3 regions of the Alkalibacter saccharofermentans DSM 14828 genome follow, and region 1 is predicted to be linked to each of the others. Evidence: riboswitches for the same ligand, from Rfam matches in the RefSeq annotation. Region 1 holds a riboswitch; each other region holds the start of a gene.
What was found. Region 1 has a riboswitch for cyclic di-GMP ahead of BUB93_RS05170 (InlB B-repeat-containing protein). Riboswitches for the same ligand answer to the same signal wherever they lie in the genome.
Positions count from the first base shown of each region.

Region 2: another riboswitch for cyclic di-GMP. It lies ahead of BUB93_RS10965 (cobalamin B12-binding domain-containing protein); the one in region 1 lies ahead of BUB93_RS05170 (InlB B-repeat-containing protein).
Region 3: another riboswitch for cyclic di-GMP. It lies ahead of BUB93_RS06805 (transglutaminase-like domain-containing protein); the one in region 1 lies ahead of BUB93_RS05170 (InlB B-repeat-containing protein).

Region 1 is NZ_FQTU01000005.1:129,947-140,542, forward strand. Features, by position in the region: gene BUB93_RS05160 (cation:proton antiporter) at 68-1,243, shown strand; gene BUB93_RS05165 (heavy metal translocating P-type ATPase) at 1,353-3,803, shown strand; gene BUB93_RS05170 (InlB B-repeat-containing protein) at 3,852-7,370, opposite strand; cyclic di-GMP riboswitch class I at 7,429-7,512, opposite strand; gene BUB93_RS05175 (GGDEF domain-containing protein) at 7,671-8,573, opposite strand; gene BUB93_RS05180 (nucleoside-diphosphate sugar epimerase/dehydratase) at 8,715-10,596, opposite strand, start outside.
Region 2 is NZ_FQTU01000024.1:74-10,669, forward strand. Features, by position in the region: gene BUB93_RS10955 (ATPase domain-containing protein) at 183-1,664, shown strand; gene BUB93_RS10960 (diguanylate cyclase) at 1,734-3,491, shown strand; cyclic di-GMP riboswitch class I at 3,941-4,024, shown strand; gene BUB93_RS10965 (cobalamin B12-binding domain-containing protein) at 4,248-5,321, shown strand; gene BUB93_RS10970 (GGDEF domain-containing protein) at 5,349-6,395, shown strand; gene BUB93_RS10975 (hypothetical protein) at 6,418-6,972, shown strand; gene BUB93_RS10980 (ketopantoate reductase family protein) at 7,711-8,667, shown strand; gene BUB93_RS10985 (serine hydrolase domain-containing protein) at 8,874-10,016, shown strand; gene rsgA (ribosome small subunit-dependent GTPase A) at 10,259-10,596, shown strand, end outside.
Region 3 is NZ_FQTU01000008.1:47,231-57,826, reverse strand. Features, by position in the region: gene BUB93_RS06825 (lysophospholipid acyltransferase family protein) at 1-136, opposite strand, end outside; gene BUB93_RS06820 (InlB B-repeat-containing protein) at 319-2,262, shown strand; gene BUB93_RS06815 (copper-translocating P-type ATPase) at 2,353-4,362, shown strand; gene BUB93_RS06810 (NAD(P)/FAD-dependent oxidoreductase) at 4,357-5,544, opposite strand; cyclic di-GMP riboswitch class I at 5,738-5,821, shown strand; cyclic di-GMP riboswitch class I at 5,860-5,946, shown strand; gene BUB93_RS06805 (transglutaminase-like domain-containing protein) at 5,962-6,891, shown strand; gene cls (cardiolipin synthase) at 7,031-8,479, shown strand; gene BUB93_RS06795 (patatin-like phospholipase family protein) at 8,501-9,274, shown strand; gene BUB93_RS06790 (D-alanine--D-alanine ligase) at 9,313-10,353, shown strand.

The sequences.
Region 1 (10,596 bases):
CCATGCATACCTACAACCTATAACTTATAACATACTGCTCGCTACTTAAAGAAAGGAGCTTCATCCGATGCTTTTTAGCCTCTCATTAATACTTATAATAGGATTTGCCCTCAGCGGCATCTTTAACCGCATTAAAATCCCAGGACTCTTAGCAATGATAATAACAGGAATAGTCCTTGGCCCTTATGTTATGGACTTGATTGCCCCCGAAATTCTTATGATATCTTCGGATCTTCGAAAGATTGCCTTGATAGTGATCCTGGCCAGAGCGGGACTCAGTCTGGATCTTGAAGATCTAAAGCGGGTGGGCCGTCCTGCAGCATTGATGTGCTTCATACCTGCTACCTTGGAAATTATCGCTATCATTTTATTGGGTCCCCGATTATTGGGGCTGACCTTGGGAGAGTCCGCAATTTTAGGTGCGGTTCTGGCAGCAGTTTCTCCTGCAGTCATAGTTCCACGGATGCTTTATCTCATGGAATCCGGCTACGGCAAGAAAAACAGCATACCTCAACTAATCTTGGCAGGAGCTTCAGTAGACGACATTTACGTAATCGTTCTTTTTGCTGCCTTTTTAGGAATGCATCAAGGAGAAGGCTTTAACGCAGGCAGCCTGTTCAGCGTTCCGGTATCAATCATCTCCGGAGTAGTCATAGGCATAACGATAGGAGCTTTGTTGGTAAGAATCTTTAAAATCTTGCATGTAAGGGACACCATAAAAGTTCTGATCATTTTGAGCGTATCGTTTTTATTTGTCTCATTTGAACAGTTTCTAGAGCCATATTTCCCCATGTCAGGACTGATAGCAGTTATGGCGTTGGGAGGGACCATCCTTAAGCTATACGATATCCTGGCAAAAAGATTGATGGGTAAATTCTCAAAAATCTGGGTAGGCGCCGAAATACTTCTCTTCGTACTGGTAGGAGCGGCTGTAGATATAACGCTGATACCAAAAGCAGGCTTCTTTGCGGTGCTGTTGATTTTTGCGGGGCTCGGCGGCAGAGTTCTAGGGGTATGGGTTTCCCTCTTTAAAACTCCTATCGTAGCAAAGGAACGAATATTTTGTTCCATCGCATATCTTCCAAAGGCCACCGTACAGGCAGCCATAGGCGCCGTACCCCTGTCCATGGGGGTTCCTTCCGGTGATACCATACTCGCAGTTGCCGTTTTGTCCATTATGGTCACGGCTCCCATAGGAGCTTTTGGAATAGATCTGCTCCACGATAAGCTGCTCGAGAAATGACTTTGATAAGCAAGCTTTCCCTATTGACATATCTGCTTACTATGTTATAATTACCTTACCCCCTCCCATATGGGGTGTGTCATAATAAGAAGCTCGAAAGGAGATAACAATGACCAAACAAAAAACTTCTTTTAAAATAGACGGCATGTCCTGTAGCAGCTGTGCAGCAAACGTTGAGAAGAAATTAAGAGGCTTGAAAGGAATCCAGCAGGCAAACGTCAGCATTGCCACAGAAAAAGCTCAGGTGGAATTTGACGAATCCACAATCAATATCGAGGCTATCCACAAAGCAGTCGATGAGCTGGGGTTTCAAGCAATACCCGAAGCAACAGATGAAAAAAGGCTTGAAAAAGTCCTATTAAAGATTGAAGGCATGTCCTGTACCACATGTGCCGGAAACATCGAAAAGACCCTTGCCGACCTGGTAGGGGCACAGAACGTTTCAGTCAACTTCGCATCAGAAAAGGCTACAGTATCCTACGATCCTTCAAAGCTGAGATTGATGGACATCCAAAAGGCTGTAAGCAGCATAGGCTATAAGGCTTTCTTGGAAGAGGATGCAGCCGAAGGCATCGATGAAGATGAGATTAAAATCAAGAAAACAGAAAAGACTTTGAAGATATCTGTGTTTTTCACTAGCCTGATAATGGGTCTTATGGTAATACACATGTTCATAACCCCAATACCAGGGTATCTTCCGATAACAGTCGTTTTGGGGTTTCCTATAATATTTGGAACAGGGCTCCACGTTCACATAGGAAGCTGGAAAGCGCTTAAGAACAAGAGCCCCAATATGGACGTTCTTGTATCCTTAGGATCACTCCCACCGTATCTTATCGGGCTTTTGGGATTTTTCTTCCCTATTCAGACATTTATCGAGATGGCTACAACTATCATGACATTCCACTTGATCGGCAAGTACCTTGAGGTAAGAGCCAAAGGCAGGGCGTCCCAAGCAATCAAAAAGCTCATCCAGATGGGTGCCAAGACAGCTAAAATTGTCATTCAGGGGGAAGAGGTGGAAGTTCCCGTCAAGGAACTTCAGATTGGGGATGTAATGGTCATCAGACCGGGGGAGAAGATCCCCACTGACGGCATCGTCGTCGATGGATACAGCACTATAGACGAATCCATGGCTACCGGTGAATCAATGCCTGTTAAACGCAGCGTTGATGACGAAGTTATCGGAGCTACGATCAACAAGCAAGGACTCTTGAAAGTACGCGTCACAAAGGTTGGCAAGGACACATTCTTGTCTCAGGTTATAAAAATGATGGAAGAGTGTCAAGGCTCGAAGGTTCCGATTCAGGAATTTGCCGACAGGATAACCGGGTACTTTGTTCCTGCCATCATAATAATAACCATAGGAACATTTATTTCATTCAATGTATTTCCGGAGTTTCACCTCGGTATCATACGCTGGGGCGCAAGATTTTTGCCCTGGGTAAATCCGGATCTGACTCCACTTACTCTAGCTTTTATAACAGCAACGGCGGTTCTTGTAATATCTTGTCCCTGCGCCTTGGGCCTTGGAACGCCTACAGCATTGATGGTTGGCAGCGGCATGGGGGCTGAAAGAGGCATTTTAATAAGAAACGGGGAAGCGATACAAACAATAAAGGATACCAAACTGATAGCATTCGACAAAACAGGCACCATAACCAAGGGCAAGCCTGAGGTTACAGATATAATAACCGACAAAACAGTAAATGAAAGCTTACTACTAAAATACGCCGCCTCATTGGAAAATGGTTCGGAGCATCCACTTGCCTTTGCCATTGTTGAAAAAGCCAAAGAAAACAATATCGAGCTAAAAGACATACTGGGTTTTGAAGCTTTGGTTGGAAGAGGTGTAAAGGGATCTGTTGACGGCAAATCAGTTTTGATTGGAAACAGAAAGCTCATGACCGAAGAGGGCGTGACCTTTGATAAATTCGAAGATGATTTGATCCGCCTTGAAGAAGAAGCTAAGACAGCAATGATCGTCGCTGTTGAAGGAAATCTGGCCGGAATCGTAGCAGTTGCCGATCCCATCAAGGAGGATTCAGCCCTTGCTATAAAACAGCTCGAAAAAATGGGCATAAAGACAGCAATGATCACCGGAGACAACAAAAGAACAGCTGAAGCAATCGGCAAGAAAGTAGGCATTAGCCATGTCATCAGCGAAGTATTGCCAGACGGCAAGGTAGACGAAGTCAGAAGGCTTCAGGATGAATACGGAAATGTAGCAATGGTTGGCGATGGCATCAACGACGCTCCCGCATTAAAACAGTCCAACGTAGGAATAGCTATAGGCACAGGTACTGATATAGCCATTGAGGCTGCAGATGTTACCTTGGTTAGAGGAGAGCTTACCAGTATTGTTTCCGCCATCAAGCTATCCAAGGCTATCTTTAGAAAAATTAAGGAAAACTACTTCTGGGCATGGTTTTACAACGCATTATTCATACCCGTCGCCATGCTGGGCTTGCTTCATCCCATGCTTGGTGCATCTGCTATGGCATTGAGTTCCTTAAACGTAGTATACAATTCTTTGAGGCTGAAAAAAGCACAGATTTAAAATAAAAAAGCAGGAAGGATTTTCATCCCTCCTGCTTTTTTATCTTCGTCAATTAGACTTTTTAAGCTGTTCTAAAACATCTGCAAATGCTTTCTTTCTTTTGATGTTCCACTCAACCTTGGCGTCCTTGTTGACTACTGTTTTAAATACATTTTCGTGTCTTCCTTTTTCAAATTCTACCGGCGGCTCTTCTCCTCTTAGGATATTTCCAGCCAGTACATTGATTTCGGAATCTTCTTTATCAAACTTGACGTTCTTTATTTTTCTGTTGTTGTAACCCCAAGTTACAGTGTATGTTCCATCACCGTTGGGTTTTACGCCTTCTAGTATCGGTATTACCCTGTTTCTCCAAAGTAGGAAGAACAAGAATGGCAACAATAGAAGCAGTAACCACCACAGGTTCATTCCGGAGTCTGCTGCTGCCTGTGGAATTTCTTCTTGGTCAATTACAACTATGTCTTCCAGTTCCTCTGAAGCTTCAGGTATTACTTCATCATCCAAAACTACTTCTGCATCTATAACACCAGGAGCAGCAGGTGTAGCAGGTGCTGCAGTGGCTGGCGCGATTGTTGCCACAGGGGCTGGAGCTGTATCTGACGTTTCTGGATCTGCTGGTGTTTCAGGCTCCGGTGCAGCCGGTACAGATGCAAGGGTATAGTCTACGCTGATTGCTGAGTTTTCTGTGATGTCAAAAGGAAGATCCCTGTCCACTTCGTATATATAACCGTCTATATCTTCTATTCCTAGATTCTCTGCAGTAACCGTATCTCCATAGTTGAATGTTACAGTTCTTACAGTAGTAGTTCCTCCTATGCTCTCAGTTATTGTGACAACTACTATCTGAGCTTCATAAACTGCTGTCAGAGTCAAGTTGCCTGTGATATTGTCAAATGTTCCGTCCCATCCGGTAAATGTATATCCATCATTTGCGACCACTCCCGGATCGCTTGCTCCTGACCCATGGGATATCACTTGTGTTGCCAGCCCTTCATTTTCAAGAGCTCCGTTTTCTCCTGGATCAAATGTTACTGTATATTCGTTTAAGCTATACTGAGCGGTAATTGTCATCTCTCCTGTGATATTGTCAAAGGATCCGTCCCATCCGGTAAATGTATATCCTTCATTTGCAACGACTCCCGGATCGCTCGCTCCTGATCCATGGGATATCAATTGTGTTGCCAGCTCTTCATTTTCAAGAGCTCCGTTTTCTCCTGGATCAAATGTTACTGTATATTCGTTTAAGCTATACTGAGCGGTAATTGTCATCTCTCCTGTGATATTGTCAAAGGATCCGTCCCATCCGGTAAATGTATATCCTTCATTTGCAACGACTCCCGGATCGCTTGCTCCTGACCCATGGGATATCACTTGTGTTGCCAGCCCTTCATTTTCAAGAGCTCCGTTTTCTCCCGGATCAAATGTTACTGTATACTCGTTCAGCGTATATCTTGCGGTAAGTGTTATATCCTCTGCGGCTACTCTATCTGTTTCAAAGTCCCACGGAGCTTCTCCGTTGTACCATCCGTCAAAAGTATAACCTGTTTTAACGGGGTCTGCCGGTTCTGAAACCAGACTGCCAAAATCGAGTGCTTGATCAACAGGCTCCGGTGTGCCTCCATCTGCATCAAAGCTTACTGTATAGCTATTTGTTGAGTAAGCTGCTACAAAGACAGTGGCCTCAGTTATGTTAGTCAAATCATTTGGTGTAAATCCGTTGTCGCTTAAAGGTTGTATCATCTGTACCGACTGCAATTTTGTCCAACCCAGGAAAGTATAGCCTTGGTGGGCTGTTATTCCAGGATCTTGAGCGGTACCCTCATATGGCACCATCTGACTGGCAATCCCCAAATTTATTATGGTGCCATTGTCCCCCGGCAAGAAAGTAACCGGAATCAAATCTCTATCATAATAAAGCTTAAGCACCAAGCTTCCATCAGCTGCGATTGTCCCGCTTTCCACAGTTCCGTCAATTTCGGAGTTGAAGGTAAACCCTGTGTATGCTTTGGAATCAGCTTGTGCATTTTCCCCTGTAGTCCCTGTTAGATCTTCAGTTTCATGTAAGGTGAATCCTTCTCCGTCCAAATCTGCCAAGTAATGTTCAACGGTGTAACCCGTATCTGTTCCGGAACTCCATTTTGCTGTAAGCGTAATATTTCCGGCTGGTACCGTGTCAGTTTCAAAGTCCCATGCATCTTCTCCATTGTACCATCCATCAAAGCTATATCCTGCTTTTACGGGATTCGTCGGTTCTGAAACTAGGCTTCCGAATTTTAGCATTTGATCATCAGGCTCCGGCGCGCCTCCACTAGCATCAAAATCTATTGTGTATTGATTTCTGTTGTAGTAAAGTCTTAAAACCAAGCTGCCATCTGCTGTTATCGTACCGCTTAAGACGCTCCCTGGTGCTGACCCGTCGTGGATAAATCCCGTGTAGGCCTTCGCTGTAGCATTTGCGGTTTCACCGGTCGTTCCTGTGAGATTTTCAGTTTCCCGAAGCTCAAACCCACCGTCTAAGTCTTCAATGTAGTGTTCTACCTTGTATCCAGTATCTGTTGAGCTGCTCCACTTAGCAGTTAATGTTATATTTTCTGCAGGTACCCTGTCAGTTTCAAAGTTCCATGCATCTTCTCCGTTGTACCATCCATCAAAGCTATATCCTGTTTTAGCAGGATCTGACGGTTCTGAAACCAGACTCCCAAAATCAAGTGTTTGGTCATCAGGCTCTGGTGCGCCTCCATCTACATCAAAGCTTACCGTGTATTGATTTTTATCAAATTGGGCTGTAAATGTCTTGTCGCTTGTGATGTTCCCCAAATCAGATGGGCTCCACTCCCCGTTGAAAGCGTGTCCAACGGGTGCTATCACCTCGTTGTCATCAGGTGTCACGGCGGTTCCTCCGTGATTTACCATCTGGGTGATGGTTTCTCTGTCATCGGTAAAGGACCCTAATCCCGGATCAAATGTAACGGTATGCTGCTTAATGCTGTACTGGGCTGTAACCGTCATGTCCATTTGTACATTAGAAAAATCTTTGTCCCAGCCGCTAAAGACGTATCCTTCATTGGGTATGATACCCGGGTCGTCTGCAGCTTGTCCCTCTGCTACCTCTTGAATCTGCATATTAGTCGCTTCAATCTGACCGTGGTCTCCCGGGTCGAATGTCACCGTATATGTCGTGACATTCCCTTGTTGAAACTTGATTCTAACCGCAGTATCTTCAGTGATTATAAACTCATATGGATCTTCATAGATGAACTTGTCATTGCCTCTTGCCCAAGGAAAATTCCACTGCTTGAATACATTCCCTTCTTTTGGCGCTGACTTGATCACGATGTTATCTCCTGCGTTGAATGTTATTACGCTCCCATGAGTGTACAACGTACCATTTACAATGATATCTCCTGCACTATTATTGAGAACGTCCAGTTTAACTGTTTCAGCTGCAGCAACTACCACACCTCCGCTGTCATTCTTTCCCGCCGTCCCGACACTTGCTGGCATCATTGTCATCATCATCATGACTACCATAAGCATGGACAGTGTTCTTGTAAATCTTGTTCTTTTCATATTGCATCCCCCTCTCATTTATAAAATGAGTAAATAAAAAAGCTGCCAAAATAAAATATTTGGCAGCCGAACCGTCATAGCAATTTGCCTTAGACTTCACGCTTTGTGTCCTTGACTTTCGTCAAGTTTACCTTTTTCAATAAATTTACTGAATTTAATTAAATTTATTATATTTTAGCCCGAACCGTTTGTCAACGCTAAAATTCTTAATGTATTCGTATATGTTTAGTTTATTTATACACTAATTAGCGCATTTAAAACATCTTTTTTAGCATTTTCGCTTCTAATTGATAACTTGTTTCAATTAACCTTGTCCTTGCCTTCGTTTTTTGCATCCATTAGCCTTCTGTCAGCACAATCTATTACCTCTAGGTACTCCATATCAGAGCTTGGTTCCACCGTGCATACCCCAAAGCTCGCCGTTACGAAAAAGCTTTCCCCCTCTGATACGAACTCTTTTTCTGAAAGGGTTCTTCTTATCCTTTCCGCAATTACCCCGGCCTTGTCTCCATCGCTGTCCGGCAGGCAGATTAGAAATTCCTCTCCGCCGTACCTTGCTGCCCAGTCAAAATCCTTTCGTATGGATCGGGTAATTATATCTGCAAAGGCTTTTATCACCTCGTCCCCTACAGTATGTCCGTACGTGTCGTTGACTTCCTTGAAATCGTCGATATCTGTTATCACAACCGAAAGCCTTGCACCATCTTTCTTTGCTTTTTCCAGTGCTTTAGGCATGTTCATATCTATATATCTTCTGTTGAAAAGATCGGTAAGACCATCCCTTACCACCATGTTTTGAAGGCTCTCGGCTATGTTTTTCATTTGAGTCCTGCTCTTTCCGTTGATCTGACCTTCGATAGTGATCGTGTTTGTAATATCCTTTATCATCTCAAGAACCAGCTTCTTGTTCTTGATTTGGACAGGAAGAGCGGTAACCAAATATACGCTTGATTGCGTATACTTTATCTTAACGGAGGTGTCTTCATTCTTAAAGGCTCTCATAGAAACGCAGTCAGGACACATCTTGGAATCACCCCAAAAACCATAACAGCTTCCCTCTTCTTCGATGATCTGGTCGTTTAGGCAGTATATGATTTTTTTGTTCTCAGGATCTATCAACCTGATGTTGTCGTATAACTTGTCGAAAAAATCATACCTATCTACTAGGCTTAAAAATTCTTCCAACTTTTTATTTTCGGTCAATCCTTACCCTCCGTTCCTAAACACCTCTAAATCCGCCGCAGCTACGTCACACTTATTATATTTAATTTTAAGTTCACTTACAAGCTGTTTTTTAGCGTGTTTTTAGCATTAAAAATCCGGCACACAATGTGCCGGATAATATCAATTTCCTATTTTCATATTTTCATTTTTCTGAGCATCAGCCTTTACGTTTTCCTCTTCATACACCTTGTAAGTCTTAACGATCCTCCCCATGATATGCTTTAAATTGGCATTTGGAGTTCTTATTCCTTCATCTAGGGTATTTATGTGCTTTAGGATTTTTTCGTAATCGGTAAAAATCGGCTTGCCCACAAAAATCTTCTCGTGTACCGTTTTGCTAACGCCCTCTTCGTCCAGCAGAAGTTCCTCGTAGAGCTTCTCCCCCGGCCTTAATCCGGTGATTTTTATTGCTATGTCCACGTCAGGCTCGAATCCCGAAAGCCTTATGAGGTCTTTTGCAAGGTCTATTATCTTGACGGGCTCTCCCATATCGAGAATAAAAATCTCACCGCCCTTTGCCATTGCCCCTGCCTGCAAGACAAGCTGAGTGGCTTCCGGTATGCTCATGAAATATCTTATTATATCCTCGTGAGTAAGGGTCACCGGTCCTCCTTGGGCAATCTGCTTTTTAAACAGAGGAATTACGCTTCCGTTGCTGCCAAGGACATTTCCAAACCTGACCGCCGCAAATTCCGTCTTGCTTTCTTTGTCAATTGATTGGACTATCATCTCACAAAGTCTTTTAGTGGCTCCCATTATGTTTGTAGGGTTTACTGCCTTGTCGGTGGAAATGAGTACAAATTTTGAAACGCCAAACTTGTCTGCCATCTGAGCGACGTTTAAGGTTCCAAATACGTTGTTTTTGACAGCTTCTTTGGGATTGCTCTCCATCAGCGGAACGTGCTTGTGGGCCGCTGCATGGAATATTACATCCGGCCTATGGGTACCTATGATTTCTTCCATCCTGTCTCTATCTCTTACAGAAGCTATTATTACCTTTAAATTCAAGCCTTCATACTTTCTGTTAAGCTCGTTTTGCAGATCGTAGACGCTATTTTCATAAATCTCCACGAGTATCAGCTCGGAAGGCTGAAAATGCAGGATTTGACGGCACAGCTCCGATCCTATTGATCCTCCGGCACCTGTAACCATCACGGTCTTGTATTTTATGAAATTTCGAATCTCATTGGTATCAAGCTTTATCTGCTCTCTGCCCAGAAGATCCTCTATCTGTACGTCCCTGACTTGACTGATCTTGACCTTCCCTCCGATTATCTCATAAATACCAGGAAGGATCTTAAGCTTCGCCTTGGTCTTTTTGCATTTGGCAACGATATCTTGTATCTGGGCCTTGCCTGCTGAAGGTATGGCTATTATTATTTCATCTATTCCGTATTTCTTTGCGATTTTAGGCACTTCTTCAGTAGTGCCTGCTACCGGCGCGCCGCCGATTCTTAGACCAACCTTGGTGGAATCATCATCTACAAAGACGACTATCTTGCTGTTTAATGCGCTATGGTTGTTGATTTCCTTAACCAGCATTGCCCCTGCATCTCCAGCGCCGATTATCATAACACGCTTTTTCATTCCCCAGCCTTTGTATTTATTAAGCTTGGCTGGAAGAGCTCTATAGCCTACCCGCACTCCACCTATAAGGAATATATCGAGTATGGCCGCTATAACATAGACGCTTCTCGGAAATATCACGTTGTTTATATCTCCGGCTAAATAAGCAAATGACATTACCAATAGGTTTGCAAAGAAAATGGTAAACATTATTTGAACAAGTTCCGAAATACTGGCGTATTTCCAAAGGCTATGATACATCTTCCCTACTACAAAAACCATGAGTTTTATAAAAACAAAAAACAAAATGTTCTGTCTGAGGCTTTCAATGTAAATAGCGGGTATTGCGTTGTCAAACCTCAGTGCCAAAGCGGCGTAAAAGGAAATGCTTATTAAAAATGCGTCCATCCACACAAGTATAAGCATTTTCAGTTGT
Region 2 (10,596 bases), on a different contig from region 1:
TAGAGTGATACTAAAAATAAAAAGTGAGAAACACATCGGGTTGATAATGTTGACTATTATTGATTGAATTAAGATGGCAATAATGGGTAGAAACTATCTTCTGAGAATAGTTGCGTTTCGACCCTGTTATTTATATTTGTATCGTCAATTAAGGGAGTTTTCAATAGAGGGAGGAATTAACAATGGCTAGTAACAGAGAAATACAAAAGATGCCGACCGGAATATCAGGGCTGGATGAAATTTTACAAGGAGGCTATATTTCTGGGAATACTTATTTAATTCGAGGTGGGCCAGGGACAGGCAAAACCACCGCGGGCATCCATTTCTTATACGAAGGCGCATGCAAAGGCGAAAAGACCCTACTTATTTCCTTGTCAGAATCTCTGGATAAGCTACTTCGAGATGCTAGTCAAAAAGGGCTTGATTTGGAAAATACCAGTTTTCTAGACTTGACTCCTTCAGCTAATGATGTATCCTGCGATGCTTCATATAATGTATTTTCACCTGCTGAAGTGGAGCAACCCTCCTTTATGCAAAAAATCACAGAACAGCTTGAAACAATAAAACCTGATCGGGTTTTTGTCGACGGTATAACCCAGCTTCAGTACCTATCGCCGGATATTTACCAGTTTCGCAAACAAATATTGGCTTTGATTAAGATTGCCACAAGTCAAATAGGTACGGTTCTTTTATCTTCAGAAGACAGTAAGTCTGTCAGTGACGATGATTTACAGTTTATGAGTGATGGTGTGATAAATCTGGAATACATAAATGATGAGCGTGGGGTCAGAGTAACAAAATTCAGGGGGTCGGATTATAAGCATGGATTTCACACAATGCAAATAATGGATAATGGAATAATTATATATCCCAGACTTGATCCAAGAGAGGTAAAGCGAGAATTTATATTTGAAACCATCTCTTCAGGCATCCCGGAATTGGATAAGCTACTTTATGGAGGAATTGAAAAAGGTACTGCAACTGTCATAAGCGGTCCAACCGGTGTGGGAAAAACGACATTGGGTGTTCAATTTGCAAAAGAAGCTTCTGAAAGAGGTGAACGTACCGTTATCTATACCTTTGAAGAAGGAAAAGAATCTCTTCTCAAACGCATGAAAGCGGTGAACATACCAATTAGTGAAATGTTAGATCAAAACACTCTCTCAGTGGTGAAGGTGAATTCTCTGGAATATACACCTGACCAGTTCGCGTATCTTATTCGTAACGATGTCGAGCATATGAACACTAAAATAGTCATGATCGACAGCATTTCCGGCTACCTCCTATCTTTTAGCAAAGGTCCTCGTGACAAGGGTGAAATGTTAAGGCACATTCATGCGTTATCGGAGTATCTAAAAAATATGGGAGTAACAATGCTTTTGCTAAATGAAACTCATAGCATTACAGGGGATTTTACAGTGTCAGAATACGGCATAAGCTATCTCGCAGACAGTATTGTCTTTCTTCGCTATGTGGAATTGAAAGGTGAATTACGAAAAGTGATCGGTGTACTTAAAAAACGCATGAGCGATTTTGAAAAAACGCTAAGAGAACTTGAAATAACTAGTTCCGGATTAAAGGTAGGCCGTCCACTGAGTGATCTCAGAGGGGTTTTGACCGGAAATCCGGAGTTTATTGACGACGAAAAGAATTGTAATTATTAATACCACCTGTATATTATGAGACTTGGCAGTTCAGAGATAACACAATTGAAAAAAGGGGGGTGGTAACTAATGGAAAGAGTACTATTGCTAATTGGTCAGCAAGCAGATCAAAAGATATTGAAAGAATTTCTTTCAAAAAGCTATGAAGTAGTTTTGCCAGATGAAAAGATGCAAAACAATTTTGACTTGCTTATTGCAGACTACCAAACGTTTAATAATTATCGAAAGGATGCCTTAAAATTAAAAAAGGAAGCTAATCCGGTTTTTTTACCGATACTTTTGTTGGTGTCTTCTCATGATAAAAACCGATTACACCAAGATATTTTAAACGAGGTTGATGAATTTATAAGCATGCCTGTAAATTCCTACGAACTTAAATTGCGAATTACCAACCTCCTTCGCAATAGAGCTCTTTCACTTGAATCAGAAACACAGTACTATACTTTGGCCGAAAGTATTCCCGCAGGTATTTGTGTTTTGCAAAATGAGCGCATTGCATATTGTAATCCTGCATTATCAAAAATATTGTCTAAAAGTTCTTCAGATCTTATGGGGGCTTCATTTTTGGATGACATATCTCCTGAGTACAGCTTTCAAATAGAGTCTCTTTTAATTGAAAAGAAGTCTCGTGAGAATATACAAACGCAGTTAAATAACATGGAACTTAAGATAAACACACTTGATGGGGAAAAATGGGTTGAATTGTCCATTTCCAATATTTTATACAGGGGGAGCTCATCCGTTTTAATTGTTATGACAGATGTTACGGAAAGAAAGCTAAGAGACGAAGAAATCAGGTGCTTAAGTTTATATGATAAACTAACAGGTATCTTTAATCGGGCATACATGGAAGATGAATTGAAGCGTTTGAATACCAAACGGCAACTCCCTTTAAGCATAATAATGGCAGATATTAATGGTTTGAAACTAGCAAATGATGCTTATGGCCATGAGGTAGGAGATCAACTATTAATACGCACTGCAAAGATTTTAAAAGAATCGTGTAGACAAGAAGATGTAATTGCCCGTTGGGGTGGTGATGAATTTATCATTCTACTACCTCAAACAAGCAAATATATTGCGGGAAAAATTGCAAGCAGAATAATTGATGAGTGCAGTAATTACTATATAAAAGCAGTACCGGTTAAAATGGCCATAGGAGTAGCAACTAAAATAAATATCCAAAAATCGATTAAACAGCTGCTGATTGATGCAGAAGACAGGATGTACAAAAACAAACTCATGAACAGTAACAGCGTAAGGGAAGATTTAATATCAACACTTCTAGAAGCTTTGAAAGAAAAAAGTGAAGAAACAGAAGAGCATGCAAAAAGAATATCCGAATTATGTTTTAGATTTCAAGAGCCATTAGACCTTACCAATGAGGATATGGATAAATTATCTCTTATTGCCATCATGCATGATATAGGAAAGATATCTGTATCGGAGGATATATTGAAAAAACCGGACAAATTAACTTTTGATGAATGGGAAGAAATCAGAAAGCACCCCGAAACAGGGTACCGAATTGCTTGCGCCTCGGTAAGCTTAGCGCATATTGCTCAAGAGATTCTATCCCATCACGAGCGTTGGGACGGTAAGGGTTATCCATTTGGGATTAAAGGCGGAGATATTCCAATACTTGCCAGAATAATTGCAATCGTCGATGCATTTGATGTGATGACTAATGGCAGAGTTTACAAACCTTCGATTACCAAACAAAAAGCCCTGAAAGAAATAAAAAATAATGCAGGGACTCAATTTGATCCCGATCTCGTTCAAATCTTTCTAGAGATAATGGAATATGATAAAAAAATAGGCTACTGACCAATTGGCATTCTGGGCAGAAGCACGTTTCCTTGCTCTCAATGAAAAATATTTGTGTCAGGATTGAATTTTTTCTCGTAAAGTGTTATTATGACCATACGTTTTGGGGCACCACTTTACGATTTCAATCTTGCCGGAAAGGTCGTTTAGTGGTGCTTTTTCTGTCACCTCAGTACCCGTTGATATCAGGTGTTATATCATCATCTATGGCAAGATAAGCGATTAAATTCACCACGGCACAGACAAAAGTTACGAGCAAAGCATGATCAGATCAAGTGGGTATTAACAATTCGCTTGAAACACGAACACGCGTTATTGGGAGTATTACTACATACTTGAAGCAAACTTGCTATAAGGAGTTTGTCAAAGTAAATAATGTGTTGTAATTAAAGTTGAATGAGGGGATAATAAGGATATAGTTGGGTACTGTACCTATTATTGAAACCTTCAAATGATAATAGCAAACTTATCGTAAGGTAAGGACGCAAAGCTAAAGGGTCTTTTGTGAAAACAAGAGATAGCCAGTTACCAAAGGAAGGTTTTTTGGGGGTTTTGATAGGAGCGCATAAGAAGGATAAAGTTTTTTTTGTCCTGCAAAGTGCTGTAGGGAAGTTAAAAATTATTGACTTAAAGTCGAGGATAAGACTCTAAAACTACCTACATGTGTAGGTGGTTTTAAAATGTTATTAATCTTTGATAATGCTAGAGTCAACACAGTTATTAATAATCAAGCTATTAATTAAAGGAGATGTGTCCATGAGTTTATTAGTGAATTATACAGATCAACGCTACGTGGAAATTGCCCAAAAGGTTTTTCAGGAACAATTTAAGCGTGACCCGAAACTTGAAAAGGAATTAGATGAGAGAAGAAAACGATTGATGTATGAAGATGTGGTGTATAACATCAGTTTTTTAATGACTGCAGTTCATTTCAGCGACGGGAAAATTTTTGAGGGATATGCTATATGGATTTATGAGCTGCTTTGTAATTTGATGAAGGACTTGGATCGTGATCGAATAATGGAGCACATGAATGATCATTACTTAATTCTATCTGAAATTTTAAACAGCTATCCCGATGGACTGCTTTCTGAAGATGAATTGAAAAAAGCAACCGACTATTTGAAAACTGCAATGGAAGTGACCACAAATGCAGTAACGGAAATCAGTTTATCTTCAAAGTTTCAGGAAGGGAAGCATTCTGAACTTCGAATAGCCTACCTGGAGGCCTTAATAAAGAGTCAAACAAGAGAAGCACATGATGTAATTAATGAAGCCAAGAAGCAAGGACTGTCCTTAATGGATATATACGAAGAGATCCTTGCAAAAGTAATGGTAGAAACAGGAGATCTTTGGCATAAAAACATTATTACTATAGATAAAGAGCACTATATTACTTCCGTTACTCAATCCGTGCTGTCGGGTTTTTATGATGAGATATTCAGTAAGCCGAGGAAAAACAAACGGATCGTTTCCTGCGCCGTGGGAAGTGAGCTGCATGAAATGGGTGCAAGAATGCTTTCCGACATGTTTGAATATCAAGGTTGGGACAGTTATTATCTAGGGGCGGCTCTTCCGGAAGCATCAATCTTAGAAGCGATTAAAGAACATCAACCTGATATTGTTGCTTTATCCGTGACCATGCCTCTTTACTTACCCACCTGTGAAAATATTGTGAAAGCTGTAAAAGAGAAATATCCGAGTGTAAAGATTGCCGTAGGGGGGCAAGCTTTTAAAAACACGGAAAAACTGTGGGAAATGTGGAACGTTGATTACTACTCCGCTACCGCCGATGTTTTTGTGAATTGGGCAGAAAAAACATATTGTTGAAAGTGGATTTTAGAAAGGAGGTTAGGGATGGATCAGTATGATATTTCCTTCTTCTTACAAGGGGATCGAAACTTGAACCTGTTAACTAAATATTGGTATGATCCCGTCTTTCTTATTTCCCCTCATCAAAGGAATTTAAAAGATATTTTTGAACCTAAGGACCGGGAACGGATTACAGAACTTGGAAACAAAGCCTACGATGAAGAAGGCAGCTTTATCTGTGATGATGGATTTCAAATTATTAGTCCAACGGTCACCATATCTCTATGTATGATGGTTAAAAATGAAAGAGTATTTGTTTTAGGGATGAATATCAGTCTTATGAGTAATGAGCAATCCAATTGTCGAGCTAAGGATGTAATCCATCGATTTATGGGGCTGATTATAAGCACGGATCGGGATCTGATGACCAATAATATGGAAATTGTTCGAAGCCAATTTGAAGAAATTCAAAAGTTGAATAATCAGCTTCAAAACATAAAACGGCAGTTGGAAAAGAGCAATGCCCAACTCCACCGGCTAAATTTAGACTTAAACAATCGCCTAGTAAAGGATGAACTTACCGGCCTTGTCAGCAGGTATCAATACCGAGAGGAAATTGAGATGGCAATCGCAAATGATCCCCAGAAATTTGGAATCTTTACATTTTTGGATCTCGACCGATTTAAACAGATAAATGATACCTTTGGACATCGGGCGGGTGACGAATATTTAAAGGAATTTGCCCGACGGTTGAAAGGCCTTCCCTTTGAGAACTTCATTGCCATAAGAATTTCGGGGGATGAATTCGGTCTTTATATCCATGGATATAAAGACGTCGGGGAAGCGGAGTGCCGGAAAATTTGGGAGAATATTCAAATCCATGTATTAGATACGCCTATCACAATAGATTCTCAAGAGCTAAAGATGCTTTGCAGTGGAGGGATGGCGGTTTATGGCCTTCATACCAAAAACTTTTTTGACCTGATCGAATATGCGGATTTTGCAATGTATGAAGCGAAAAATTCGAAGACAGATCTATTCAAAGTGTTTAATAAAGATCGTTACATGAAAAGAAATATCATGATACGTTAAGAAAAATAAAGGAGATGATTCAATGAGTTTAAGTAGACGTAAAAATCAATCCGATCTCAGTGATCAAATTAATGTCCTTACAAGGTCTGCTTTCGCCCTTGCGCTGTCTGTGGTTAGCCTTCTGCTTTTTAGAGGGTCAATCAGCATTGTTTCCACTTTTATCATTCCGGTAGTGATCGTACTTTTTTCAAAAAGGAATGAATTATTATCTTTTACATATATAGCCATAAGCCTTCTTATGGTGACAGTGTTGTTTTTTCAAACTCAAATTATTTTTGTCATCGGATACTTGCTGCTTTCCGTTCTGCTAAAGCATTTTTTGATGGATTCAGCCGTGAAGGTGAAGATTTCATTCTCAGGGATTTTGAAGTATCTTATTGCTGTGATTGTAATTTTGTTTATCGGTATTCAGCTAACCCAGATAATTTTTTTGATCCCTTTACACGATATGATGTTGAGGTTGTCAAATAATCTTCCTTATCGATACTTTGGTATTCTTCTGGTGGAAGGAATAATCATTACACTGGTTAATCTTTTGCTTCTGAAAGCAATTACTTCGAGATTGAAGTTGGAATAATAACCCCCAGTCAGACAGATCTAACGGAAATAATTAAATTATATAAAAGGGGACACTTCAAAACTAATAATCAGTAAAGACATTATGGGTGTGTAATAGCACTCGTTTTTTCCAGCAGTATGATTAATTAATTAATCGGTTAGTTTATCAGTAGATAAAAACGTAAATAATTAACTAAACTAATCCACCCGCATTGAAGACTAAAAATTATGATAGATGTTTTGGTACTGGGGGATAGACGTGATCAGATTATATCCCTTGTTGCATAGGTTAGCTGCTTGGATTGGACTGATGTTGTTATGTAAGCTCGCTTATCGCGCCTTACAAAACATGGTAGACTCTTTACGGAGCTTTATATGGGCTGTGCGTGGCAAAGAGATAGCTCCTTTAGTGGATTTGTTTAAATCACGAATACGTATTCTTGGTGTTATTACATAACAATAACTATTGATGGTCATTTGCACAATTCATTAGGTTAATCTTCATTAAGCTCTGAGCTAAACGACACCTGATAACAAGCACATTGAGAAAAATAGGACTTTGAACTTCTATGTGAAATGGAAACCCGTACACAGATTTTCTCCAAGATCATCAAACAGTATAAGCAAATTATGGAAAGTTTGAATAAAAGACCTCGTGCTTAGTTACAATTTTACCGAGAATTTAAGCTGATAGGGTTGAGGAGATTTTGTAACTGGGTTAAGATTAAATTAGAACACATAAGGAGTTGATCAGGAAATGAAGCAGATGAAATTTTTGTTTTTCGGCGCGGGTGTTCTAGGCAGTCTATATGCAGCCAAGTTGCGTGAGGCGGGAATGGATGTAACGCTTGTAGCCCGTGGCTCCAGGTATGAGGATCTGAAAAAGCATGGTGTCGTACTGGAAGATTTTAAGACAAAAGAGCAAACATCTACCAAGGTACGTCTGGTTGACCATGTGCCCGAGGACGAGTACTTTGATGTATGTGTGGTATTAATACAAAAAACACAGCTTCATGATGCACTTCCGGCGCTTTCGTCAAATCCGCATATACCGTCATTTCTGTTTATGCACAATGACGCGGAAGGTCCGCAGTCCATGATTGACGCTTTGGGGGGTGAGCGGGTTTTGTTGGGGCATGTCAACGCTGGTGGTGAGCGCGACGGGCATGTTGTCCGCTTTATAGTTGCAGAAAAGATGACAATGGGTGAACTTGACGGGGAAGTAAGCGAGCGTCTACAGCAAATAGCCGGTGCTTTTAAAGCGGCAGGATTTCCGGTAGTGTTTAGTAAAAATATGGATTCGTGGAAACGTTATCATGTGGCAATCGCATTATCACTTACCGGCTCTATTTATATGGCTGGATTATGCAATTATCGTCTGGCGCGTAACAAGGAAGCAATTAGGAAATGCTGGCACGGTATGCGGGAAGCATTCCAGGTTTTACGAACCCTGGGTTATCCTATTGAACCGCCTAAGCTGCGTTGGAGCATTAATTTTCCCGACTTTATCATGGTTCCCCTGTTGCAGCGTGTGTTAGGTTCGGAGCTTTTCGATATCGGTGGTGTGCGTCATGCTAGGAATGCCCGCGACGAGATGATGCACTTGAGGAAAGAATTTAAAAAGCTTAAGGAAAAAGCTGGAATCATAACTCCCGTGTTAGATGAAGTGGAAAAGTATATTGATCCTGATGTTCCACCGGCAATTACAGATTAATGTGAATAGTTCAGCATTACATGTGTTAGTGTCAATAAGATGATAACACAGTTTAATAAAATACATTAAAATTTCTAGATTTATATGATGCCTAAAATTTTAAAAACAATATTGCCCTAGCAAGGCAAGCTAAAGTAATGGATTAAATAGGTTTTGATAATAGTTAGATAAAGCAGTTCGTCAAATCTGACAGAGATATATATTGTATGGTTGAATCAATTATAGTCGGGCATATTTTTCATGTGAAAAGAGGAATGCTTGTGAAAAAAAAGGGCAAAAAAATACTGCATATCTTAATTGTAGTTATTTTGGCTATCGTGTTAATAGTCTATGGTTTTGTAATCTATGGAAATTATCAAATGAGCAAAATTCCAGGACTGTCATTTGAAGATTGCTTGAATTATACGATGAAAGGTAATGATAATGCCATCATTACAGTGGGGATTATTAAGGATGGGCAAGCAACCTATACGGTTTATGGTAAGGATACAATTGTGATGCCCCAAGTGGAACATACTTATGAAATTGGTTCACTGACCAAAACATTTACGGCAACGCTCATCAAAAGGGCAATAATTGAAGGGAAAATCAACTTAGACGATACAATTGATAAACATCTTGAGATGCCTGTAGGCAACACATACCCAACGATAGAGCAGTTGCTTACGCACACATCCGGTTATAAATCACATTATTTTGAATTGCCGATGATAGGCAATTTCTTCGGCAGAAGAAATGATTTCTACGGAATAACCGATGATATGCTGTTGAAAAGTTTGTCAAAGGTGTCTGTGACTAATGAAACGGCAAAATTTAACTATTCAAATTTTGGTTATGCGACGCTTGGGCTTGTTCTTGAAGCAGTTTACGACAGAGATTATTTAGCCCTGGTTAATGTATTTGCATCGGAGGAGCTAGGGCTTGAAAATACGCACATATCCGATAGACAAGGCGATTTGAAACAGTATTGGGACTGGAATGCCAACGACGTCTATCTTTCCGCTGGCGGACTGACATCGACAATTTCAGACATGCTCGATTACGCTCAACTTCAGCTTGCGGGTAAAGATATCTTTGCAAGTTGCCACGATTCTCTTGCTGTTATAAATTCATCAACCAAAGCCTACAGCGCCATGGGTATTAATATGGATGAAATCGGCGCTGGATGGATCATTGACAGAGAAAACGACATCATCTGGCACAACGGCGGAACGGGAGATTATAACTGTTATCTAGGTTTTTGTCCAAAGACTGAAACGGCAGTTGTTATTCTATCCAATCTAGCACCTAATTACAGAATCCCTGCAACAGTTATGGGTGTGAAGTTATTAAAACAATATCTTGAGTAATGATCTGTTTGCTAACTTCCAGTTTTTTTAGTAAGATTATGAGCGTTATATGAATCAGTCAAAATCCAACTTGTCAAAAAACAAAAATATTTAAAGGATTAAAATTTATTGTAAAAGGAGAATTGTTTTATGAATGAAAATAAAAAATGTGCGTTGGAGATAGCAATGGTGAAGGAGGGGTTGAAAATATAAGAATCAAAACCTCCTTCCTGTTCAAAGCTAATTTGATAGGAGGTATAACATTGAAGTTATTAAAATCGTATGGTTTAACAGACCGATATATAAATGAATCTAGCTTCTACGAAGGTTTAAGACTAGCTCGTGTGATTGCTCAACATAAAGGATCGTATAAAGTAATAACGGTTGATGGAGAGCAGCAGGCTCAAATATCCGGAAAGCTAAGGCATGAAACAACAGAGCTTTATAAGTTCCCTGCAGTTGGAGACTATGTGATGGTATCTTATGAAAAAATAGAAGATACGGCTATCATCCATTACATATTGAGCCGTAAAAGTGTATTTTTGCGTACGGCAGTAGGCATAAAAAAACAGGCCCAGATAGTAGCATCTAATATTGATAT
Region 3 (10,596 bases), on a different contig from region 1:
TTCTTGCCCTTTTGTTGGCAAGCGCGTAGGCATCAGCAGTCCTATTTTGCCTTTCGAATTTGTTTGCCTTTGCCAAATCGGGAATAGTAAGCATAGTGCTCAGCCCAAAGTAAATAAACCAAATAATCGTTCTCATAAAAATATCGTCCTTTCCATTTGATGGAGCTTTGTCCGTTCATTATAATATATCATAAAGATATAGCCAACTGTAGAGAAAAACTTTTTAGAAAGATATTCATATTTGGAAACTATTTCGTAAACTTCGAGGTATATATTGTATAGAGGAATTAGGGCGAATATTTGAAAGGGGATGAAGTGGTGAAGAAAAAGATGGCTATTATTTTAGGAGGAGTAATACTTATGGGATTTGTCCTAGCCGCAGTAGTTTTCGCATCGCAAAATTTATTGGTGAAGACTGATTCAGATGGATACCTATATACAGTACGGGGCGAAAAAGCCAGCATAAAGGGCTACGAAGGAGAAAGGACGATTTTGGAGATACCGGATGCCATAGAAACGGAAAAGGGCGAAATCATGGTAAAGGATATCGGGCGTGGAGCCTTTTCGGAGAATGAAACCCTAGAGATGATAGTAATAGGCGAAAATATAGAGTCCATAGGAAGTTTGGCATTTTCTGACTGCTCATCCCTTAAGAAAGTCGAGTTTATGGGTGATGCGCCCGCCATGGGCAAAGACGTATTCGCAGGGTGTCATAGGGAATTGGTTCTTTTATTTGAGCATGGGAAAACAGGTTATTCCAAAGACGAGTTTGGTTACGATGCACAACCTTTTTTTAGAGTGTATTACGAAGCAATTAACGAAGACTCAGGTGATGTTCCTGAAGACGGCGGCAGATATGGAGAAGGTGAAGAGGTTGTGGTCTTGGACAACTCTGGGAATTTGACGAGAATGGGACATACATTTAACGGGTGGACTGCAAATCCAGATGGAAGCAAAGAGGCGTACCAAGAAGGGGAAATAATAGTAATGCCCGGAGAAAACCTGATTCTTCATCCAAATTGGAAAATAAACAAATACGAGATTACATTTCATTCCAATGGAGGAGATAAAATTGATGCCATTGAAGTCGAGTATGACAATCTGATACCTGAGCCTGAGAAGATACAGAAGAAGGGCTTTGTGTTTATCGATTGGTTTAGAGATAAAGATCTAAAGGATAAATGGGACTTTACATCTTCAAAAGTGAAAGAGGAAGTGGAGCTTTATGCAAAGTGGTTCGAGCTTCCAAAAACACCAACGGGACTGAGGGCAAGCACTCATGGCTACGATCAGATCAGCCTGGCTTGGAACAAATCCGGAGGGGCTGAAAGCTACGAGATATTCAGAAGCGACTCCAGCCAGGGAGACTATAAAAAGATAGGTGAAACCAAGACCGCTGCATATACAGACAAGGGTCTCTCTTACCAGAAGACGTATTACTACAAAGTGAGGGCCAAATCCAGTGAAGGGGATATAAGCGCTCAAAGCGAGCACTCAAAATCAGCCTCTGCCAAGGCAGAGCTGATGGTTCCGGGAGGCTTTGCTGCCAGTCGCCACGAGCCAGCTAGGATGAGGGTAAGCTGGAATCGATCCGTAGGAGCAACGGGTTATGAAATCTATAGATCTGACAGCCCATCAGGAAACTTTACCCTATTGACCAAAACTACATCAACAAGTTACGTAGACCCAAATGGAACGTGGAACAAGGGAAACTACTATAGAGTCAGATCCTACAGAACAGTAGGTGGCAAAGACGTATACAGCGGCTATACTTCAGTCAAGGGATATGGAAGAGTAGGGGATGCGCTAGGGAGCTATCTCTCATCATCCTCCAATAGGACAAGCGTAAACAATGCTACAATCAGATTAAATGGAGGGCATCTTTCCAATGCCTGCGTATATTTCACATCGGAAGCCATGAGAAGGGTAGGAGTGCCTGTAAGGACGTCCATGAGAAATATCGACTATCTCCTTCCGTATCTATATGAAAATGGTTGGAAAAAGGAGCGGGACTACACCAGGTTGAGAAAAGGTGACCTGTGCTTTACTACTGATGCTGCCGGCAATAAGGATGGAAGGCCTACCCACGTCTATACCTTTATGGGGTGGGTGGAAGAAGGCAATTACGAGTATGCATATATTTGCGACAATCAAGCTCCATACTACGACAACAAGGTTCTTCATATCAGAAATTTCTTAAATCCCGGAGAACATGACGGATCGGAAAAAGAAGCGTTTAGTTATTTTCTTTACAACAGATAATAAACAAAAGCGATGCCGGAAGATAACTGGCATCGTTTTTGTTTATCAGGCAGTGTTTTATGGTATTAATTATGACAGGAGGGGATTATTTTGGATGAGCATAAATCACATATGGGCCATAATGATAATAATGGAAATCAAAAGATGTCAGGACACGGTCATAAGGATCATCACGAAATGATGATAACAGATTTTAAAAGGAGGTTCTATATTTCCATTATCGTGACAGTGCCGATTCTCGCATTATCTCCTATGATTCAAGATTGGCTGGGATGGGAGATGGAGTTTGCAGGCAGCAAATACATTTTGTTTGCATTGTCCAGTTTTATCTATTTATACGGAGGTTGGCCTTTTTTGATAGGATTCGTGGATGAAATAAAAGAAAGAAGCCCAGGAATGATGACGCTCATTGCCATGGCAATCTCCGTAGCCTATTTCTACAGCTCGGCAACTGTATTTCTAATCGAAGGAAATGATTTTTTCTGGGAACTGGCCACATTGATAGATATCATGCTGTTGGGTCACTGGATCGAGATGAGGTCGGTGCAGGGAGCATCAAGGGCAATGGATAAGCTGGCACAGCTGATGCCTGATGAAGCGCATCTCCTATCGGAGGGAAAAGTCATGGATATAAGCGTCGACAAGCTGAATGTAAATGATACGATACTGGTCAAACCTGGTGAAAAGATACCTGCCGATGGGGAAATAGTAAAAGGAACAGGCTACGTCAACGAGTCGATGCTGACAGGCGAATCAAAACCGGTTGAGAAAGGGGAGGGTGATGATGTAATAGGTGGATCGGTCAATTCTGAAGGGTCCTTGGAAATATCAGTTAAAAAAGTAGGAGAAGATTCTTATCTGTCAAAGGTAGTCCAATTGGTCCGTCAGGCTCAAGAATCCAAGTCAAAAACTCAAAACATGGCTGACAAGGCCGCGCTATGGCTTACAATAATAGCGTTGTCTTCAGGAGCAATCACTCTAAGTGCTTGGTTGTTGGCGGGAGCCGAATTCACATTTGCCATAGCCAGAATGGCGACAGTTATGGTAATCACATGTCCACATGCTCTAGGACTAGCCATACCTTTGGTCACGGCGAATACGACTGCTATTTCAGCAGAAAATGGGCTTCTGATAAAAAATAGGACCGCCTTTGAAAATTCTAGGAAAATAGACACGGTTGTGTTTGACAAGACAGGAACTTTGACGGAAGGAAAATTTGGAGTGAATCATATTGAGGTATTTGGGGACAACATGGATAAAAACAAGGCGGTTCAAATTGCCGCATCCTTGGAAAAAAACTCCGAGCATCCCATAGCCGACGGAATAGTTGCACATGCTAAATCGATTGGCATGGAGATGTTTGATATAAATGAGTTTAAAGCTATAAAGGGAAAAGGGGTAGAAGGTTATATAGATGGAGAAAAGTATTTCATGGCAAGTCCGGGATTTTTGCGGGAAAACAACATAAACATACCCGGTGATATGCCCGATTTTGATATTTCAACTAATGTTTTTCTGTTAAAAGAAAAAAATCTGTTAGCTGCATTTGGGCTCTCCGATAAAATCCGGCCCGAATCAATGGAAGCTGTGGAGAAACTGAAAAGCATGGGGATAGGCTGCTGGATGCTCACAGGGGATAATAAAAAAACTGCTGCTCAAGTATCTGAAAAATTAAATTTAGATGGATACTTTGCGGAGGTTTTACCTGAAGAGAAACTAGAAAAAATCAAAGAGCTTCAAAACAAAGGCAGGTATGTGGCCATGACAGGTGATGGAATAAACGATGCTCCGGCACTTGCTCAAGCTGATGTGGGGATTGCTATTGGCTCTGGGACTGATGTAGCGGCCGAAACTGCCGATATAATTTTAGTCAATAGCAATCCGTTGGATGTGACGGTACTCATTGTTTTAGGCAAGCTGACATATAGAAAAATGATTCAAAACCTGATGTGGGCCACAGGATACAACGTAATTGCAATTCCTTTGGCCGCAGGCGTTCTCTATTCCGCAGGAATTGTCATATCTCCGGCTTTAGGTGCTGTGCTGATGTCCTTAAGTACAATTATAGTAGCCGTTAATGCCAAGCTGATCAAGTTATAATTTTTCTATTTTTTCCTTATCCGAAATATCTTCTTTTAGAAGATGGGAGTAATCCTCGCCCATCTTTTTCTTGAGCTTGCCTGCCATTGCGATGTCATTTATGAGTATAGCTCCGGCTAGCTTGCCATCTTTGAAAAACAATTTTTTGAATTTAGTGTCGTTTCTATCTCGCAAGCAGTTCAAACCTTCAGTCTTGCCTTCGATGTCTCCAAGTGAAAATGCCTTCACGTTTAAAATCGTAAGCATGTTTGAAGGTGTGATGGCTTCATAAGATTCTTCTTTGCCAATCATGTTCCGGCCTGCCATTTTACCTTGTTCTATGGCAATAGGCCAGATATTAAAAGACATTTGATTGAATTCTGCAACATCTCCTGCTGCGTAGATGTCTTTTGCGCTGGTTTCCATGTACTCGTTGACTATTATCGCCTTGTCTGTTGCTATTTCAGCATCCTTGGCAAGGCTTATGTTGGACCGTACTCCTGTAGAAAAGAGCACAAGATCTGCGTCGACCTTATCGCCGCCCTTTAGAATGCATCCGGTTACCGGATTGCCCTCTATTTTTTCAACCTGGGCGTTTAAGTACAATGATATGCCTTGATCCTCCACGATTTTTTTAACCACATTAGAAGCCTCTTCGTCCATCTGCCTTGGCAGAAGCCTGGGGGCAAACTCCACAACGGTTACATCAAGACCTAATTCTTTTAATGCGTTTGCAGCTTCTAGACCTAAAAGTCCTCCTCCTACTACTGTAGCCTTTTTCGCGGTTTTCGAAAATTTTTGAATGCTTTTTACGTCATCCATGTCTCTAAGTGAAAAAACTCCCTTGCTGTCTGAGCCTTCAACAGGTGGTACGAAGCTGGATGCCCCATTTGCCAGAAGCAGCTTGTCGTAAGGCAGGCTCTTATCTTCTGAGATGATGACGGTCTTTTCATTTGTATTTATTTTTTTCACCTTGGTTTCGAGGATTATGTCTATTTTGTTGTCTCTGTACCAATTTTCCGGATGTATGTAAATTTCATCAATTGAAAAATCTTTTGACAGATAGTGTGAAAGCCTTGTTCTGTAATAAGTGTAGTATGACTCCTCTGTTACCATTGTTATTGTTGCAGACGGATCATGCTTTCTTATCTCTTCGGCGGCAGAAAGCCCGGCTGCTCCGTTTCCTACTATTACTATATTCATTATATTTCCCCCTTGAATTAAAGTTACCTTATTTTTATCCTTCTGTGGTCAGATTTAAACAAATCAAAAGGAGCAGTTGTTCGAATTTTAGTACAATTTTATCATATTTAAAGGCCGGGTTGCTTGTGTTTGTGGTTTTTTTGTGGTAGAATTGTACTGTAGATAGATTTACTTGCTAGAAGTGTATGCTTTTCAGCGATAAAGGCAAACCAGTCGAAAGGCTGGGACGCAAAGCCAAGGGTCTTACCTTTTTAAAGGAAGATAGCCGGTTACCGAAGGGGAAGTTTTTTTATTGTATTAAACCGATGGACTTTTCATCGATAATGGCAAACCAGTTGAAAAACTGGGACGCAAAGCCAAGGGCCTTAACCTTGAATTCAAGGAAGGCAGCCGGTTGCCGAAAGGAGAGTTTTGTTTATGAAAAAGCTCAGCATAGCCGCTGTTTTAATATTTGCAATAATTGCTGCAGGAGCAGCAACTGGCAACGTATTTTCAAAAGATCAAGACAGTTTGATAAACGACGAGCTTATACCCTTGAGCTCATCTCAGAATATCGCTTATAATGAATTGGAAACTGCTCTTGAAAATCTTGACGTGAAAAATTTCGAAACCTCATCAGGCAGCATCGAAGTTAATGAAAGCCTGTTGGAACAAGGAGTCATAGGAATCAAATTCAATTACGGATTGGATAAAAAGATAAAAATAGTGGTGGAAAAAGGCGAAGAGCAAGTGCACTACAACTATGTTGATATAGGTAATTACGAATTGTTTCCTCTGCAATTTGGCAACGGAGACTACAAGGTATCGGTTTTGGAAAATACTACAGACAACAAATACAGAGTCCTTGGCACTTACGAAGCAAATGTAAATTTAACAGACGGCAATTTAGTATATTTAAACTCTATACAAACAGTAAATTGGAGCAAAAATGATGAAAGTTCGGTTATTGCAAAAGAGCTTACGGAAGGACTTGAGACAGACTCACAAAAATTCAAAGCAATATATGAATATATAGTAAGAAACATAGACTACGATTACGATAAAATTGACGGACTTGATTATTCCTACATACCTGACAACAGGGTTACGCTAGAAGAAAGAGGCGGCATATGCTATGATTATTCCGCATTGATGGCTTCCATGCTTCGAAGCGTAGGAATACCATCGAAATTGGTCAAAGGTTATGGAGACTTTCAGCCTGAGGTATACCATGCTTGGAACGAGGTCCTTTTGGACGGAGATTGGTACGTCGTCGATGCCACTTATGATGCACAGCTATTAAGAAATGGCAGAGAAGTGCAAATAGTCAAGAGTCAGGATGAATATTCAGCAGTTAATTTCTATTAAATTTGATAAATAAGTTTCTTGATGAATCCCCAAAAAAAATCCGGCACTCTGCCGGATTTTTTTTTAAAGGTCTGGTCAGCGTTATTTATGATACAATTAACTAATATGTCAACTATATGATACTTGGAGGAATCTACATATGCTGATGGCTACCAGTTACGGTCTTTCTTTAGTGCTGATTATAAACATAATACTGACTTTTACGATAATATTTCTCGAAAGAAAAAATCCGCAGAGCACTTATGCATGGCTGCTTCTTTTATGGATGATTCCTGCAGCGGGGTTTGTGTTCTATTTATTTTTTTCTCAGAATCTGGCTAGAAGAAAGATATTCAAGTTAAATACAGAGGAGAAAGCTCTCACCAATAGCTTGATTCAGAGGCAAAAGAAGGATATGGCTGAAGATAAGATATATTTTGAGGAAAAATCAAGGGAGAGATATAAAGATCTCGTCTATTTTCATCAAAATCTTAGCAATGCCCTTTATACCAACAACAATAAATTAAAGCTCTTTACAGACGGGAAAGTAAAGTTTGATGCGCTGATGGAGGATATGAAGAAAGCAAAGCATCACATACACTTCCAATACTTCATATTCAAAAGCGGAATTTTGGCAACTGAAATCATGGAGATTCTTAAAAACAAAGCAAAGGATGGAGTGGAAGTAAGGCTTCTCTTCGACGATATGGGGGGGTTTTTTCTAAATAAAAAAGATATGGATGACCTGCTTGCGGCGGGAGTAAAGGTGGCTAGGTTCTTTCCATCAAAAATAAAGCTAATAAATTTAAAGGCTAATTATCGAAACCATAGAAAAATAGTTGTAATCGACGGCAACATAGGCTATATTGGAGGATTCAATGTAGGGGATGAATATCTAGGCTTGGACAAGAAAAAAGGCTATTGGAGGGATTCGCACCTGCTAATTGAAGGAGCGGCCGTTTATGAGCTCCAGCTTAGATTTATCATGGATTGGCGGGCTTCAAGCAGCGATGAGATAATGATAACTTACGAATATATGCCGGAGATTCCTCGTGCGGGACGGGTAGGCGTACAAATAGTTTCTTCAGGTCCGGACGATGCCAACGAGCAGATAAAGCAAGGCTACTTGAAAATGATCAATACCGCAAAGTCGTATATCTACATTCAGACGCCGTATTTCGTGCCGGATCAGAGCATACTGGAAGCTGTGAAAATTGCGGCCAAATCAGGGGTTGATGTCAGAATTATGATTCCGGACAAGCCAGACCATATATTCGTATATTGGGCTACTTTTTCATACGTAGGAGAATTGTTAAAGTACGGAGCAAAGATATATATTTACAACAACGGATTTTTGCACGCAAAAACCGTAGTTGTAGACGATCAGATTTCTTCCGTAGGGACATGCAATTTTGATATAAGAAGCTTTTCTCTGAATTTTGAGGTAAATGCTTTTATATACGATCACGATTTTTCTTATCATATGAAGGAAGTTTTTATAGAAGATATGAAAAAATCGGTAAGATTAAACGAAAGCAGATATGAAAAAAGATCTATAATCATAAAGATTAAAGAATCGATTTCCAGGTTGTTTTCACCTATTCTATAGATTGCAAGGAGGTATTTTATAATGCTCGGCATAGTGCTTGAAGGGGGAGGAGCAAAGGGAGCATACCAAATCGGCGTTTGGAAGGCTATTGAGGAGCTAAAGATTTCATTTCAAGGAGTCGTAGGAGCGTCAGTGGGTGCTCTAAACGGGGCTATGATGGTTCAAGGAGATTTTGATAGGGCGAAAAGTCTTTGGGAAACCATGGAACCTAAAAGAATAATAGCTGAATCTGCAGAAATAATCGACAGGGTAATGGACCACGAATTCATAACGGATGATATCCTCTGTTACAGACAAGAGATGAAGTATGTTTTCGGTATCGAGGGGTTTAATATTGACCCGTTCAAAGAAATTTTAGATGAATGTGTTAACGAGTCGGCCATAAGGACAAGTGGAAAAGATTTTGGATTGGTTACAATTGACTTGGAAGCCGATGAAGGTATTGAGCTTTTCAAAGAGGACATACCAAAAGGAAAAATGAAAGATTTTTTGCTGGCTACCAGCTTTTTGCCATTTTTTAAGGAAGAGAAGATTTGTGGAAAGAGATATCTCGACGGAGGTTTTTACAATAACCTTCCCATGAATATGCTGGTGAAGAAGGGCTACAAGGATTTATTGGTGGTTAAGCTCAATGATAGGGAAGATCGATTCCCTGTGGATGAAAAAAACTTAAACGTAGTAAGAATAATTCCATCCAAGAATTTGGGGAAAACAATGGACTTTTCAAATGATAGAATTTTATCAAATATGGAAACCGGCTATATTGATGCAATGAAAACACTCTCTGTGTTATAATGGTTAGCAAACAAATGGTCTAAAATGGAGGAGAAACTGTGTCAAAAATAAAAGTAGGTATAATTTTCGGAGGCAAATCCAAGGAGCATGACGTATCTTTGATGTCTGCATCAAATGTTATAGAGGCGATGGACAAGGAAAAATACGATCTTACCACCATAGGAATCGACAAGGAAGGTAACTGGTACATATACGAAGGAATCAAGGAAAAAATAAAGGACGGATCATGGATCCTTGACGAAGAAAATCTGATTAAGGATTTTTCAGTATTTCACGATGATTTAATAGACGAGATAGACGTGTTCTTCCCGGTGCTCCACGGTCCGAATGGAGAAGACGGCACCGTTCAAGGCTTATTGGAGCTTATGGGAAAACCCTATGTTGGCTGCGGCGTCCTTGCTTCAGCAGTAGGGATGGACAAGGTCATGTGCAAAAAAATATTTAAAGATGCAGGGCTTCCTCAGGGGAACTTTTTGTCTGTTAAGGAGTGTTTTTGGGCTAAGGATTCAGACCAAATAATCGATGAAATTCAAAGTGAAATCGGATATCCTTGCTTTGTAAAGCCTGCGAATATGGGTTCCAGTGTTGGAATTTCAAAGGCACATGACAAGCAGGAGTTAATCGAAGGGATCAAAGAAGCTTTTCAATACGATAAAAAGATCATAGTTGAAGCCAATATAAACTGTAGGGAAATCGAATGCGCCGTTTTAGGAAATGACGACCCCGCAGCATCGGTTTTAGGCGAGATAGTTCCTTCAAAAGAGTTTTATGATTACCAATCTAAATATTTAGATGACGGGAAGTCTGTTTTAATAATACCTGCTGATTTATCAGAGGAGATTACCGAAAAAATCAGGAACTATGCTATAGAAGCGTATATGGCCATAGATGGAAATGGATTGTCGAGAGTAGATTTCTTCGTAGAAAAGGATACGGATGAAATATTTATAAATGAGATAAATACCATGCCGGGTTTTACTAACATCAGCATGTACCCCAAGCTTTGGGAGCATACGGGAATAAGTTATCATGACTTGATAGTGAAGCTGATAGATTTGGCATTTGAGAAGAATCTCTAAAAAAACAGCTTCCAGAGCAATAATTTGCCAAAAGGAACAAGAAGAAAGTTGGAAAGCGGAAAGTAGGAAAGTGGAAGTTGATTAGAACAATATATGCTCCGCGCATGCCGGACCAAATGCCACATAAGTAATATATCTTGCAATTGTAGGGTAGGGTCTCTGTGCCCTGCCGCAGACCTGATGCCTTTTAGGAATCTCAGGAAATACTTAAATTAGCAAAGCAGGTGCAGGATGAATGTTAAA